DNA from 3 places in the Streptomyces sp. NPDC004721 genome. Region 3 is predicted to be linked to each of the others. Evidence: riboswitches for the same ligand, from Rfam matches in the RefSeq annotation. Region 3 holds a riboswitch; each other region holds the start of a gene.
What was found. A riboswitch is a leader RNA that binds a small molecule or an ion and turns the genes downstream of it on or off. The one in region 3 is predicted to bind cyclic di-AMP.
Positions count from the first base shown of each region.

Region 1 (4,616 bases), on a different contig from region 3:
ACTCCCACACCAGCGACCACCGCCGGTAGTACGCCTCGTACGACTTGAGCGTGCGCACCAGCGGCCCGGACTTCCCCTCGGGCCGCAGGTCCGCGTCGACCAGCAGCGGCGGATCCGCGCTCGGGATCTGGAGCAGCCGCCGCGTCTCGGCGACCACCCGGGCTGCGGCCTCGGCGGCCTCCCGCTCGTCGGCGCCCTCCCACGGCTCGTGCACGAACAGCACATCCGCGTCCGAGCCGTAGCCCAGCTCGTGTCCGCCGAACCGCCCCATACCGATGATCGCGAACCGGGTCGGCAGGGTGTCCCCCCATCCCTTGCGCACGACCGCCCGCAGGGTGCCGGCGAGCGTCGCCGCCGTCAGGTCGGACACCGCGCCGCCCACCTGGTCCACGAGCGCGCCCTGGTCGGCCTCGGCGGGCCGGGTCTCGGTGCCGTACGAGCCGACGATGTCGGCGGCGGCGGTGCGGAACAGCTCCCGCCGCCGTACGCCGCGCGCCGCCGTGACGCCCTGCTCGGGGGTCTCGGCGCGGCGGACGGCGGCGAGGACCTCCTGCTCCAGCTGGGCGCGGCCGCGCGGTTCGAGGCCGCCCGCGTCGCCGTCGCCCAGCAGTGCCACGGCCTCCGGCGCGCGCATCAGCAGGTCGGGCGCGAGCCGCCCGGCCGACAGCACCCGGGCGAGGTTCTCGGCAGCGGCCCCCTCGTCCCGCAGCAGCCGCAGATACCAGGGGGTCTTGCCGAGCGCGTCCGACACCTTGCGGAAGTTCAGCAGCCCGGCGTCCGGATCGGCGGAGTCCGCGAACCACCCCAGCAGCACGGGCAGCAGGGTCCGCTGGATGGCCGCCTTCCTGGTGACGCCGGAGGCCAGCGCCTCCAGATGCCGCAGCGCGGCCGCCGGATCGGCGTACCCGAGCGCGACCAGCCGCTCCCGCGCGGCCTCCGGGCTCAACCGGGCCTCGCCGGGAGCGAGTTGGGCGACCGCGTCGAGCAACGGCCGGTAGAACAGCTTCTCGTGCAGCCGGCGTACGACGCTGGTGTGCCGTTTCCACTCGCGGGTCAGCTCGGTGATCGGGTCGCTGCGCAGGCCGAGCGACCGTCCGAGCCGGCGCAGATCGGCCTCGTCCTCGGGGACGAGATGGGTGCGCCGCAGCCGGAACAGCTGGATGCGGTGCTCCAGGGAGCGCAGGAACCGGTAGGCGTCGTCGAGTTGCACGGCGTCCACACGGCCTACGTACCCTCCGGCGGCCAGGGCCTGCAACGCGTCCAGGGTGGAGCCGCTGCGCAGCGACGGGTCGGTCCGCCCGTGCACCAACTGAAGTAGCTGCACGGCGAATTCGACGTCGCGCAGGCCGCCCGGCCCGAGCTTCAGCTCGCGCTCGACCTCGGCCACGGGGATGGTCTCGACCACGCGGCGGCGCATCTTCTGCACGTCGGCGACGAAGTTCTCGCGCTCGGCGGCCTGCCAGACCAGCGGGCCGAGCGCGGCGATGTACTGGCCGCCCAGTTCCAGGTCGCCGGCCACCGGGCGGGCCTTGAGCAGCGCCTGGAACTCCCAGGTCTTGGCCCATCGCTGGTAATAGGCGACATGGCTGCTGAGGGTGCGCACCAGCGGCCCGTTGCGGCCCTCGGGCCGCAGGTTGGCGTCGACCGGCCAGATCGAGCCCTCCACGGTCGTCTCGGAGCAGATCCGCATCATGTGGGAGGCGAGCGCGGTCGCGGCGCGCAGGGCCTTGACCTCGTCGGCGCCGTCCGCGGCCTCACCGACGAAGATCACGTCGACATCGGAGACGTAGTTGAGTTCGTGCCCGCCGCACTTGCCCATCGCGATCACCGCGAGCCGGCACAGCGCGTCGTCCTCGGGCGCGGCGGCCCGCGCGAGCCGGAGCGCGGCACGCAGGGTCGCGGTGGCGAGGTCGGCCAGCTCGGCGGCGGTCTCGGCGACATCCGTGGTGCCGCACACGTCGCGGGCGGCGATCGACAGCAGGCAGCGCCGGTAGGCGACGCGGAGCGCGACCGGATCGCCGGCCTCGGCGAGCCCGTGCTCGAACTCCTCCACCCCCGGGTGCAGGTCGCGCGGCTCGTAGGTGACCAGCGCCCGCCAGTCGCCTGCGTGCCGGGCGAGGTGGTCGCCGAGCGCGGTGGAGGCGCCGAGCACGCCGAGCAGCCGGTCGCGCAGCGGTTTGGCCGCTATCAGCGTGTCGAGCAGCTCGCGGCGGGCCTTGGACTCCGGCTGCGCCTCCAGCAGCCGGACCAGCCCGCCCAGCGCGAGATCCGGGTCGGCGGTGGCGCCCAGCGCCTCCAGCAGCACCGGATCGTCCCTCAGCGGCGCGAGGTCCGGCCCGTCCAGCAGCCGCTCGGCGTCCGAGGCATGGATGAAGCCGTGCCGCAGCAGCCGCGTGAAGGTACTGCTCCTGCGCCCCGGCGCCGTCATCCCGGCCTCCCGTCGGATCAAGCCCGTCCTGGCCAGAGCCTATCCGGACTCCCGGTCCTGAGCCCTGACGGCGGTCCCGCTTTCCGCGCCGGTCGGAGGTCGTCGGGGAGGCCCCGGAAACGGGGACACCCGCCGCCCACCGGACGTACGGTCCGACGGTCCCGAAAACACCGGAGTGCAGCCATCCGTATGCGTACCGTGAAAGTCACGAAAACGTAGCGGACATATCACGCACCAACCTTCACAGCAGTCACAAGCGTTGGCTAGCGTGCCCGGCGGGCACCCCGTACCCCCGCCGGCGAACCACGCCGGGACGGGTGGCCTGCGCCGAATCCGGTGCGCCTCACGGCAGCCGGAGCCGGGGACCCACTCATCCCTGGGGTGAATCGGTCCCGTTCACGCGTCCCCCACAGCGCGCACGGGACGGTAGGGCAGCCCTTCCGACCACCCGCCCGAACCCGACAGCTAACCCGGTAGGCGGTCTATGGAAGGAGGCGCCACCCTTGGCGTCGCACCGCAAAGCCCGGACCACGGCCACCCGGATCGCCGGACTGCGCACGTCCCCGGCCCTCGGTCTGACGACCGCGGCCCTCACCTCCGTGGCGCTGCTGTCCCAGACGGCGAACGCCGCGCCCGCACAGCCCCGGAAGCCCAGCCTCGAAGAGGTGCAGAAGAAGGTCGACGACCTCTACCACCAGGCCGGAGTGGCCACCGAGAAGTACAACGCGGCGAAGGAGAAGACCGCCACGCAGCGCACACGCGTGAACGGCCTCCTCGACGACGTGGCGAAGCGCACCGCGAAGCTGAACGAGGCGCGGCGCGAGCTCGGCATGTTCGCCGCCGCCCAGTACCGCACGGGCGGGATGTCCGGCACCGCGACGCTGCTGCTCGCGAAGGATCCCCAGCAGTACTTCGACCAGGACCATCTGATGAGGCAGCTCACCGAGCGCCAGAAGAAGGCCGTCGACGACTACCAGACCGCGCAGCTCGCGACGACGAAGAAGCGCACCGAGGCGACGAAGATCCTGGAGTCGCTGACCACCTCGCAGGACGATCTGAGGACCAGCAAGCTCGACGTCCAGACGAGGCTCAGCGAGGCGCGCCACCTGCTGTCGACGCTGACCGCCGAGGAGAAGGCGCGGCTGGCGGCGATCGAGAAGAAGAAGCAGGAGATCGCCCGGCAGAAGGCCGCGGAGCTGGCCCGCCGGCAGGCGGCGGCGGAGGCGGCGGCGGCCGCGCAGAAGCGCAAGGAGGAGCAGGCGGCCAAGAGCTCCGAAGCGAAAGCGAGCTCCGGATCGAGCACGGGCTCCGGATCGAGCACGGGCTCGGGCACGAGTACGGGCTCGGGCACGGGTACGGGCTCGGGCACGGGTACGGGCGGGGGCACGAGCACGGATGCCGGATCGAGCACCGGCTATGCCGCCAAGGCCGCCAAGGTCCTCGACTTCGCGAGGGCCCAGATCGGCAAGCCGTACGTGTGGGGCGCGACCGGCCCCGGTTCGTACGACTGCTCCGGGCTCACGCTGGCCGCCTGGAAGTCCGCCGGGATCTCGCTGCCGCGCACCACCTGGAGCCAGGTGGAGGCCGGCACGACCGTCCCCGTCTCCGAGGCCAAACCCGGCGACCTGGTCTTCTTCTACAACGACATCAGCCACGTCGGGATCTACATCGGCAACGGCATGATGATCCACGCGCCGCGCCCGGGCACGAACGTCCGCGAGGAGTCGATCTACTACATGCCGATCCACAGCGTCGTCCGCCCCGCGTAACGCGCGCGCCGGACACCCGGTGCCGGCACCGGCATCGGACATGAAAGGGCCCGCACCGGGAGGTGCGGGCCCTTTCATGGGGCGGCGCCGCTCAGGTCCAGGGCACCGCGATGAGCATGTCGGCCACGGTGACCAGCTCAGGGGCAGACCCAGTCGATCACGTGGGACCTGATGCGGCAGGGTGAGGTGCTGCGGTCGGTGGTGCTGCGCCTCTGACCGCCCCGTTCCTCCTGTTTCGGGCAACGATTGACAATCGCTTCCATGCCGGAACGGTAGGTCGGCGGCGCCCGCGCTCATGTCTCCGCCCCACTCGGCACCGCCGACCGCCCGCTCCCGCCCAAGAGGCAGGCACACGGTGCATGGCGGACGCCGTCGACCTCCTCGAGGCAGCCGGTTGCTTCGCGGCGGCCGGCACACAG
Region 1 is NZ_JBSGBZ010000013.1:99,825-104,440, forward strand. Features, by position in the region: gene ACWEK3_RS14680 (bifunctional [glutamine synthetase] adenylyltransferase/[glutamine synthetase]-adenylyl-L-tyrosine phosphorylase) at 1-2,428, opposite strand, end outside; cyclic di-AMP (ydaO/yuaA leader) riboswitch at 2,744-2,923, shown strand; gene ACWEK3_RS14685 (NlpC/P60 family protein) at 2,932-4,197, shown strand.
Region 1: it holds a riboswitch for cyclic di-AMP, as region 3 does, so the genes downstream of both, ACWEK3_RS14685 (NlpC/P60 family protein) here and ACWEK3_RS26815 (M23 family metallopeptidase) in region 3, are expected to answer to the same signal.

Region 2 (4,616 bases), on a different contig from region 3:
CGCGGGCGAAGAGGAAGTCGCCGGTCAGGACCGCGACCGAGTTGCCCCAGCGGGTGTTGGCGCTGGCCACCCCGCGGCGCACGGCGGCCTCGTCCATCACGTCGTCGTGGTACAGCGTCGCCAGATGGGTCAGCTCCACCACCACGGCCGAGGGCACGATCCCCGGCGCGTACGGATCCCCGAACTGGGACGCGAGCATCACGAGCAGTGGCCGGAACCGCTTCCCGCCCGCCCTGACGAGGTGCTGGGCGGCGCCCGTGATGAACGGGACCTCGCTCTTGGTGGCTTCGAGCAGCCCTTCCTCGACAGCCGCCAATCCGGCCTGGACATCGGCTTCGAGAGCCTGGTCCCGCACGGTCAGCCCGAATGGCCCGACGACGGTCACGAGGGGTCTCCTGTCTGCTGGTGTCTGCTGGGGATTACACGGTTTGTCGATAGGTCGCTGCCCTCACTCAAGTCAGCGTATCCGGTCACGTTTCGATCACCGATATCGCCCACCTATACGGGCCAGGCCACTTCACCCGACGTGACCACCATCACGTGTCAGCCACACGGCCCACACACCGTCACGCATGAAGTCCGATTCACCCCTATTAGGGTTTCAATTCTCTTTAGTGGTAATTGCCCTTCGGCCGCCCGAGCCGTGACTTGGAACACACACCCCTCCGTCCGCACCATCTCTCGCACTCCTTCACATTCCCTTTACAGGCAGCCGAGTTGAACCTTGGCAGGTGCAAAGGATCAAGCACCACATACACCCCAGACCAAGGTCAAACAGGACGAGTGTGATTCCGGCACTTGTTCGGGACATGTGCTCTCGCATACGTTCCCGGCACCGACGGGCGGACGCCGAATCCTGCCGCCGCCCGTAATCCCAACGACCGAATGACCCATGGCAGGAGCGGGGGACCCAGGTAAGTTCGCCGGGCCGGGTGTCGTACGTACCGCGTACGCCGCACCGGAACGGCTTGGGGTGAAGCCGTGCCCTTCAGGGCGCGGCCGGGCACCTCCCAGCCCGAACCCGACAGCTCACCTCGCAGGCGACGGAGAGGAATTCCCCCATGCCTGCAAACGGTCAGCGCCGCTCTACCCGCACCGCCCGCCTCATCCGCACCCTCGCCGTCACCGGCACGGGCGCAGCCGTCCTCGCCGTGCCGCTGCTCGGCGCCACGACCGCGTCCGCGGCAACTCCGGCCACCGTCCGGACGGCCGCGAGCTTCGGTTACTCGAACAACCTCGACGGCTGGATCCGGGCCTCCCTGGCGGTCATGGCGGAGAAGGGCATCCCGGGCTCCTACAACGGGATCCACCGCAACATCATCCGCGAGTCCTCCGGCAACCCGCGCGCCATCAACCTCTGGGACTCCAACGCCAGGAAGGGCATCCCGTCCAAGGGTCTGCTCCAGGTCATCGACCCGACCTTCCGGGCTTACCACGTGAACGGCACGTCCTGGGACATCTACGACCCGATCGCCAACATCACGGCCGCCTGCAACTACGCGGCCAAGCGGTACGGCTCCATCGACAACGTCTTCGGCGCGTACTGACCGGACCGTAGCCGGACCACACACCGGCTAGCGCTGTGACCGGAAAGGTCTGCCGGAGCCGGTGAACCTTTCCGGTCGCAGCACTAGACAAAAAGTCGTTCGAGGACGACGGCGATGCCGTCGTCCTCGTTCGACATCGTGACCTCGTCGGCCACCGCCTTCAGCTCGGGGTGGGCGTTGGCCATGGCGACCCCCCGGGCGGCCCACTGGAACATCGGGATGTCGTTCGGCATGTCGCCGAAGGCGAGGGCGCTCTCGCGGCCCAGTCCCAGGTGTTCGGCGGCCAGCGCCAGCCCGGTCGCCTTGGTGATGCCGCACGGCTGGAGTTCGACGGTCCCGGGGCCCGACATGGTGACCGTGGCGAGGGAACCCACCGCGCCGCGGGCCGCCGCCGCCAGCTCGTCGTCGGACAGCGCCGGGTGACGCAGCAGCACCTTGCTGATGGGCGCGCGCCACAGGTCGTCGCGCCGTTCGACCCGTACGGCGGGCAGCGCCGGGTGCGGCATGAGATACCCCGGCTCGATGAGCGTGAGCCCCTCGACCCCGTCCTGGTCGACCGCGACGTGCACCTCCCCCACCTCGGCCTCGATCTTGCCGAGCGCGGTCTCGGCCTGCTCCCGGTCCAGGGTGACCGACCACAGCAGGCGGTCGCTGCCCGCGTCGTAGAGCTGGGCGCCCTGACCGCACACCGCGAGCCCCGTGGTGCCGAGGACGTCGAGCAGTTCCCGCACCCTCGGTGCCGGCCGTCCGGTCACCACGAGGTGCCGGGCACCGGCGGCCGCCGCCCCCGCGAGCGCGGCGAGGGACCGTTCGGACACGGTGTGGTCGCCGCGCAGCAGCGTTCCGTCCAGGTCAGTGGCGATGAGGGTATATGTGAGGGCGGCCATGATCAGAGAATACGGATGGCGCGGCCCGCCGACTCGACCGGAACCGGACGACCGCGACGGCCACCGGGCTCCCGGCTCCCTCTCCTGAACTCCCTTACCTGTGAGAGCTCTTCGACACCGCAGGCGAGGTGGGTCTCAACCGTGCGCCGCCGCAAGGTGTGCGGCCAGCCGCGGCGAGGCGAACTCCGTGCCGCACACGAACCGCATCACCGGCCCGTACGAGGCCGCCGCCGGCAACCCCGTGAAGTACAGGCCGGGTACCGAGGAGACGTAACCCGCGCCGAGCCTCGGGGCGCCGCGGCTGACCGCGAGCCCGGTGCGCAGCTCGTGGCCGAGGAAGCCCATCGCGGCGATGTCGACGCGGTAGCCGGTGGCCGCTATGACGTGGTCCGCCTCCAGTTCCCGGCTCTCGCCCGCGAGGGTGCGCACCGTCAGTACCGGACGCCCGCCCGTGACGTCGGCGCGCACGATGCCGCTCACCTCGTGGACCGGCACCGCCGACTCGAAGCGCTCGCGCAGCCACCAGGCGCCGAGCGGGCCGAGGACCCGGCGCACCAGATGGTGGCGGACCCCGGCCGGGAGGTACCGGAAGGGCTGCGGGTAGTAGCTCAGCGCCCACAGCGACCAGGCGCGGCCGAAGGGCGACTCGGGCCGGAACCTCGGCTGCTCCCAGGGCGGGGCGCCGAAGGCGACCGAGCCGCGGCCCCGCGCCACCACCCGCACCCGCGCGCCGGCCTTTGCCGCGAGCACCGCCGTCTCCAGCGCGGACTGGCCGGCCCCGACGACGATCAGCTCCTTCCCGGCGAACCGGCCGAGGTCGTGGTGCTGGGAGCTGTGCGAGAGCGGCCCGGTGGGCGTGGGGCCGTCCGGCGCCGCAGTGGCCAGCTCGGGTGGCAGATGGGCCAGTCCCGACAAGCCCGTCGCCACCACGACCGCCCGGGCGGTGAACTGCTCCCCGGAGTCCGGCTTCAGCTCGAAGCCGCCGTCCGGCCGCCGGTCGACCGACACCACCCGCACTCGCTCCAGCTCGGGCACCAGCCTGCGCTGGAACCACTCGCCGTAGGCGATGAAGGTCTCCACCGGGATGATGTCCTCGTCGGTCACCAGCGGTCCGATGCCGGCCGCGGCGCAGTAGTCGGCGAGAGTGTGGCCGCGCTGCGGGCAGTCGATGCCAGAGGCGGCCGGGGTCGACTTCAGCAGCATTCCGGCGGGCATGTGGTCGCGCCAGGCGACCATGGGCTCGCCGAAGACGCGGACCGGGATGCCCCGGGCGCGCAGATGGGCGGCGGTGGACAGGCCGAACGGCCCGGCACCGATGACTGCCACCGGTTGGTTCACGAAGTCCTCCCCAGGACGTGCTCACGTCACTTCGTGGGCCGGCTCGGACGGCGGGACGTGCCGCCCGCATACGGTCGCGCTCTGCCCTAACCGGTCGTGCCGCCGCGGCGGTTGGTCCGCCACAGCTGATGGAGGTGCCGGGCGCCCGGCCGCACGAAGCGGGCGAGCATCGTGAGGAACGGCATCGGGTCGTCACCCGCGAGCCAGGCCAGCTCCGTGCCGCTCGCCCTCGCCGGCGCGTGCGGCGTGGTGTAGCCGCTGCGGCGGTAGGCGAGCAGGGCGGGCAGGTCGATGTTCTCCACGACGTACCGGTGGCCGGCGCGCTGCTTGCCCTCCGGGACGGGGCGGCCGGTCAGGTCGAGGTGCATGGCACGGACGACGTCCACGCCCGACTCGCTCTCGAAGAGCCGGAACTGCGCGCCCATGCGCGGATTGAAGTCAAGCAGCTTGTACTGCCCGTCGCGCCGGTCGAAACGCAGGTCGAGGTCGACGATGCCGGTGAAGCCGATCTGCTTGATGAACCGCGCGGCGAGGTCGGCGAGTTCCGGGTTGTCGACGACGTACGCGTTCGCCGTCATGCCCGCGTGCGGCGGCCAGGAGCGGACCTTGACGCCGGTGAACATCGCGAGCGGGGCCGAGTGCTGGTCGAAGTAGGCGTGCACGATCCAGTCCTCGGCCTGCTCCCTCGGCAGATACTCCTGGAGGATCACGCCCGGCCGCTCGCCCCAGTCCCGGGCCAGGGCCAGCAGTCCCTCACGGCTGTTGATCCTCGTGGTGCCGTTCACCGCGGGGCTGCTGCGCCGGACGAACGCCTCGCGGTTCTTGGCCACCACCGGGAAGCGGG
Region 2 is NZ_JBSGBZ010000005.1:146,690-151,305, reverse strand. Features, by position in the region: gene ACWEK3_RS06210 (polyprenyl synthetase family protein) at 1-385, opposite strand, end outside; cyclic di-AMP (ydaO/yuaA leader) riboswitch at 870-1,056, shown strand; gene ACWEK3_RS06205 (transglycosylase SLT domain-containing protein) at 1,062-1,547, shown strand; gene ACWEK3_RS06200 (HAD family hydrolase) at 1,631-2,434, opposite strand; gene ACWEK3_RS06195 (FAD-dependent oxidoreductase) at 2,570-3,772, opposite strand; gene ACWEK3_RS06190 (carboxylate--amine ligase) at 3,859-4,616, opposite strand, start outside.
Region 2: it holds a riboswitch for cyclic di-AMP, as region 3 does, so the genes downstream of both, ACWEK3_RS06205 (transglycosylase SLT domain-containing protein) here and ACWEK3_RS26815 (M23 family metallopeptidase) in region 3, are expected to answer to the same signal.

Region 3 (4,616 bases):
ACCCGCAGCAGACGCTCGCCTGGATCGAGAAGTACTTCGGCTCCATCACGTCCCACGACGGCAAGCCCGAGCCCCGCGACGGCTCCCTGCCGGAGGTCATGGGCGAGCAGTTGCGCGAGGTCGTCGAGGAGGAGGTCCCGGCCCGCGCCCTGATGGCCGCCTACCGGCTCCCGCACGACGGCACGCGCGCGTGCGACGCGGCCGACCTGGCGCTCACCATCCTCGGCGGCGGCGAGTCCTCCCGGCTCTACAACCGGCTGGTGCGCCGCGACCGTACGGCCGTCGCGGCCGGCTTCGGACTGCTGCGGCTGGCCGGCGCGCCCTCCTTGGGCTGGCTGGACGTGAAGACCTCCGGCGACGTCGAGGTTCCCGTCATCGAGTCGGCCATCGACGAGGAGCTCGCCCGGTTCGCCGAACAGGGCCCCACGGCCGAGGAGATGGAGCGCGCCCAGGCCCAACTGGAGCGCGAGTGGCTGGACCGCCTCGGCACGGTCGCCGGCCGCGCCGACGAACTGTGCCGCTACGCCGTCCTGTTCGGGGACCCGCAGCTCGCCCTGACCGCCGTCAAGCGGGTCCTGGAGGTGACGCCCGAGGAGGTCCAGGAGGCCGCCAAGTCCCGCCTGCGCCCCGACAACCGCGCGGTGCTCGTCTACGAGCCGACCGCCGCCGACGCGCAGGACGACGCCCAGGGCGCGGACGCCGCGGCCACCGACGAGACCGAGGAGGCGGCGAAGTGACCGAGCTCGCCACGATGGAGTTCCACCCCCAGCCCCGGGCCGGCGCGGCCAAGCCGTGGGCGTTCCCCGCGCCCGAGCGCGGGACGCTGGACAACGGCCTGACGGTGCTGCGCTGTCACCGCCCCGGCCAGCAGGTCGTCGCCGTCGAGGTGCTGCTGGACGCGCCCCTGGACGCGGAGCCGGCCGACCTGGACGGCGTCGCCACGATCATGGCGCGGGCCTTCTCCGAGGGCACCGACAAGCACTCCGCCGAGGAGTTCGCCGCCGAGCTGGAGCGCGCGGGCGCCACCCTCGACTCGCACGCCGACCACCCCGGCGTACGGCTGAGCCTGGAGGTCCCGGCCTCCCGCCTGGCCAAGGGGCTCGGCCTGCTGTCCGACGCCCTCAGGGCGCCCGCGTTCGCCGAATCCGAGGTCGAGCGCCTGGTGCGCAACCGGCTCGACGAGATCCCGCACGAGCTGGCCAACCCGGCCCGCCGCGCCGCCAAGGAGCTGTCCAAGGAGCTCTTCCCGGCCGGCTCGCGCATGTCCCGTCCGCGCCAGGGCACCGAGGACACGGTCGGCGCGATCGACTCGGCGGCCGTCCGCTCGTTCTACGACCGGCACGTGCGTCCGGCGACGGCCACCGCTGTGGTCGTCGGCGACCTCACCGGCGTCGACCTCGACGAGCTGCTGGGCCGGACCTTGGGCGCCTGGACCGGCTCGCCCGCCAAGCCGCGGCCCGTGCCGCCGGTGACCGCCGACGACACCGGCCGCGTGGTCATCGTGGACCGGCCCGGCGCCGTGCAGACACAGCTGCTCATCGGCCGGATCGGCCCGGACCGGCACGACCGCGTGTGGCCCGCCCAGGTGCTCGGCACCTACTGTCTCGGCGGCACCCTCACCTCCCGCCTGGACCGCGTCCTGCGCGAGGAGAAGGGCTACACCTACGGGGTGCGGGCGTTCGGCCAGGTGCTGCGGTCGGCCCCCGACGGGTCGGGCGCCGCGATGCTCGCCATCAGCGGCTCGGTCGACACCCCGAACACCGGCCCGGCCCTGGACGACCTGTTCACGGTGCTGCGCAAGCTCGCCGCCGAGGGCCTCACCGACGCCGAGCGGGACGTCGCCGTGCAGAACCTCGTCGGCGTGGCGCCGCTGAAGTACGAGACGGCCGCCGCCGTGGCGGGCACGCTCGCCGACCAGGTCGAGCAGCACCTGCCCGACGACTACCAGGCGACGCTCTATCAACAGCTCGCCGCGACCGGCACGGTGGAGGCGACCGCGGCCGTCGTCAACGCGTTCCCGGTGGACCGGCTGGTGACGGTCCTCGTCGGTGACGCGGCGCAGATCAAGGAGCCCGTCGAGGCCCTGGGCGTCGGCCGGGTCATCGTCGTCGCGGCCGAGTAGAGGTACCCCCCTCGCCGCCGCACGCGCGGCGAACGGCACACGCGCACGTGGGGCCCTGGTGCGAAACGCCACCAGGGCCCCACGATGTCCGAATTGAGGGGGAGGTTGCCTGTCTGCCCTGTGGTATGCGCTACAAAACATCTGATCCGTTTGGGAATTGAAAGCGGCCCCGTTTAGCGTCGGTCCGTCTGTTCGTCGGGCAGTGCGCCGCGTCCGCGGCACCGGACAGCCATCGCCGAGTCCCCGTACGGCGCGAGCCAGGGGAGCCGGGGACCCACCGTCCCTGGGGTGAATCGGACACCCGCGCGCGCCGCGAGGGGGCCGTAGGAGACCTTCCTGCTCCGAACCCGTCAGCTAACCCGGTAGGCGAGAGGGAAGGAAAGGACCCACGTCTCCATGGCGTTCACCCGCGCCGCCGGGAAGCACCGCCGGCCGAGCCGGATGCACCGCACCACCGCTCGCGCGGCGGGCGTCGCGGCCCTGGCCACCACCGGCGTCATCGGCACCCTCGCCGCCCCGGCCCTCGCCGCGGAGGATCCCGCCGCCGAGGACACCGGCCTCACTCCGGTCGTCACCATCGGCGACAGCGTCGCCGAGAAGATCGACGCCCAGGCCCTCGCCCAGCACAGGGCCGCCGCGCGCAAGCAGGCCGAGGAGGCCGCGCGCAAGAAGGCCGCGGAGCGGGCCGCGAAGGAGCGCGAGGCCAAGGCGCGCGCCGCCCGCGAGGCCGAGCGCAAGCGTCTCAACGCCTTCGTGACGCCGATCCTCGGCTCCTACATATCGACCGGCTACCGCACCGGCGGCTCCCTGTGGTCCTCCGGCACCCACACCGGCATCGACTTCCACGCCGCGAGCGGCACCACCGTCCACGCGGTCGGCATCGGCACCGTCGTCGAGACCGGCTGGGGCGGGGCGTACGGCAACCAGGTCGTGATCAGGATGGCCGACGGCATGTACACCCAGTACGGGCACCTGTCGTCCATCGGGGTCTCGGTGGGCCAGCAGGTCGTCCCGGGCCAGCAGATCGGCCTGTCCGGCGCGACCGGCAACGTGACCGGACCGCACCTGCACTTCGAGGCTCGTACGTCCCCGGACTACGGCTCCGACGTCGACCCCGTGGCCTACCTCCGCCGGCACGGCCTCAACATCTGACCTCCCGCGCCGGCACACCGCCCGGCGCGTCACGCGACACTCCCGAAGCCCCGGCTCCCGAGCCGGGGCTTCCGGTGTTCCCCGCCGTGTTCCCTTCCGGTGTTCCGGTGTTCCGGTGTTCCGGGGGCACGCCGGGCACGCCGAAGCCGTGCCACCCCGTCCGGGCGGCACGGCTTCGGCGCAGGAGCGGTCCTGCCGGTCAGACGGTCTCGGGAAGCTCCCCGAGCCCCTCGGCGACCAGCTTGGCCAGCCGGTCCAGCGCGGCGTCCGCGCCGTCGGCGTCGGAGGCCAGGACGACCTCCTCGCCGCCCTCGGCGCCGAGGCCGAGCACGGCCAGCATGGAGGCCGCGTTGACGGGCGTCCCGTCGGCCTTGGCGATCGTCACGGGGATGCCTGAGGCCGTGGCGGCCCGGACGAAGATGGAGGCGGGGCGGGCGTGGAGGCCCTCGGCCCAGCCGACGTTGACGCGGCGCTCAGCCATGTGTTGCTGCCCTTCGGGTGATCAGGGTTGTCTAGACCAGTTTTCCACACGTGAAGCGAGCCCGGAGCGGGGGTGCGCGCCGCCCCGAGTGGCGTCGGACCGCGGCCTCGGTCCGACGTGTGTCCTCCACAGACTGCCTCGCGCCGCTGTCGGACGCGAGCCGTACGCTGGGGCCCATGCAGACCTCGCCGGACCGGCACGAGTACCCCGCCCACTGGGAGGCCGACGTGGTGCTGCGCGACGGCGGCACCGCACGGATCCGCCCCATCACCGCCGATGACGCCGGCCGTCTGGTCAGCTTCTACGAACAGGTGTCGGACGAGTCCAAGTATTACCGCTTCTTCGCGCCCTACCCGCGCCTGTCCGCGAAGGACGTCCACCGCTTCACGCACCACGACTTCGTGGACCGGGTGGGACTCGCGGCCACGGTCGGCGGCGAGTTCATCGCCACCGTACGCTACGACCGCATCGGCGCGGACGGCATGCCCGCCTCGGCGCCCTCCGACGAGGCCGAGGTCGCCTTCCTGGTGCAGGACGCCCACCAGGGACGCGGGGTCGCCTCCGCGCTCCTGGAGCACATCGCGGCCGTCGCCCGCGAGCGCGGCATCCGGCGCTTCACCGCCGAGGTGCTTCCGGCCAACACCAAGATGATCAAGGTGTTCACGGACGCCGGGTACGTCCAGAAGCGCAGCTTCGAGGACGGCGTCGTACACCTGGAGTTCGACATCGAGCCGACCGACCGCTCGCTGGCCGTGCAGCGCGCACGGGAGCAGCGGGCCGAGGGGCGGTCGGTACGGCGGCTCCTGGTGCCCGGCTCGGTCGCCGTCATCGGCGTGGGCCGCACGCGCGGCGGCGTGGGCC
Region 3 is NZ_JBSGBZ010000032.1:44,280-48,895, reverse strand. Features, by position in the region: gene ACWEK3_RS26825 (M16 family metallopeptidase) at 1-737, shown strand, start outside; gene ACWEK3_RS26820 (M16 family metallopeptidase) at 734-2,122, shown strand; cyclic di-AMP (ydaO/yuaA leader) riboswitch at 2,346-2,506, shown strand; gene ACWEK3_RS26815 (M23 family metallopeptidase) at 2,519-3,274, shown strand; gene ACWEK3_RS26810 (HPr family phosphocarrier protein) at 3,474-3,755, opposite strand; gene ACWEK3_RS26805 (bifunctional acetate--CoA ligase family protein/GNAT family N-acetyltransferase) at 3,932-4,616, shown strand, end outside.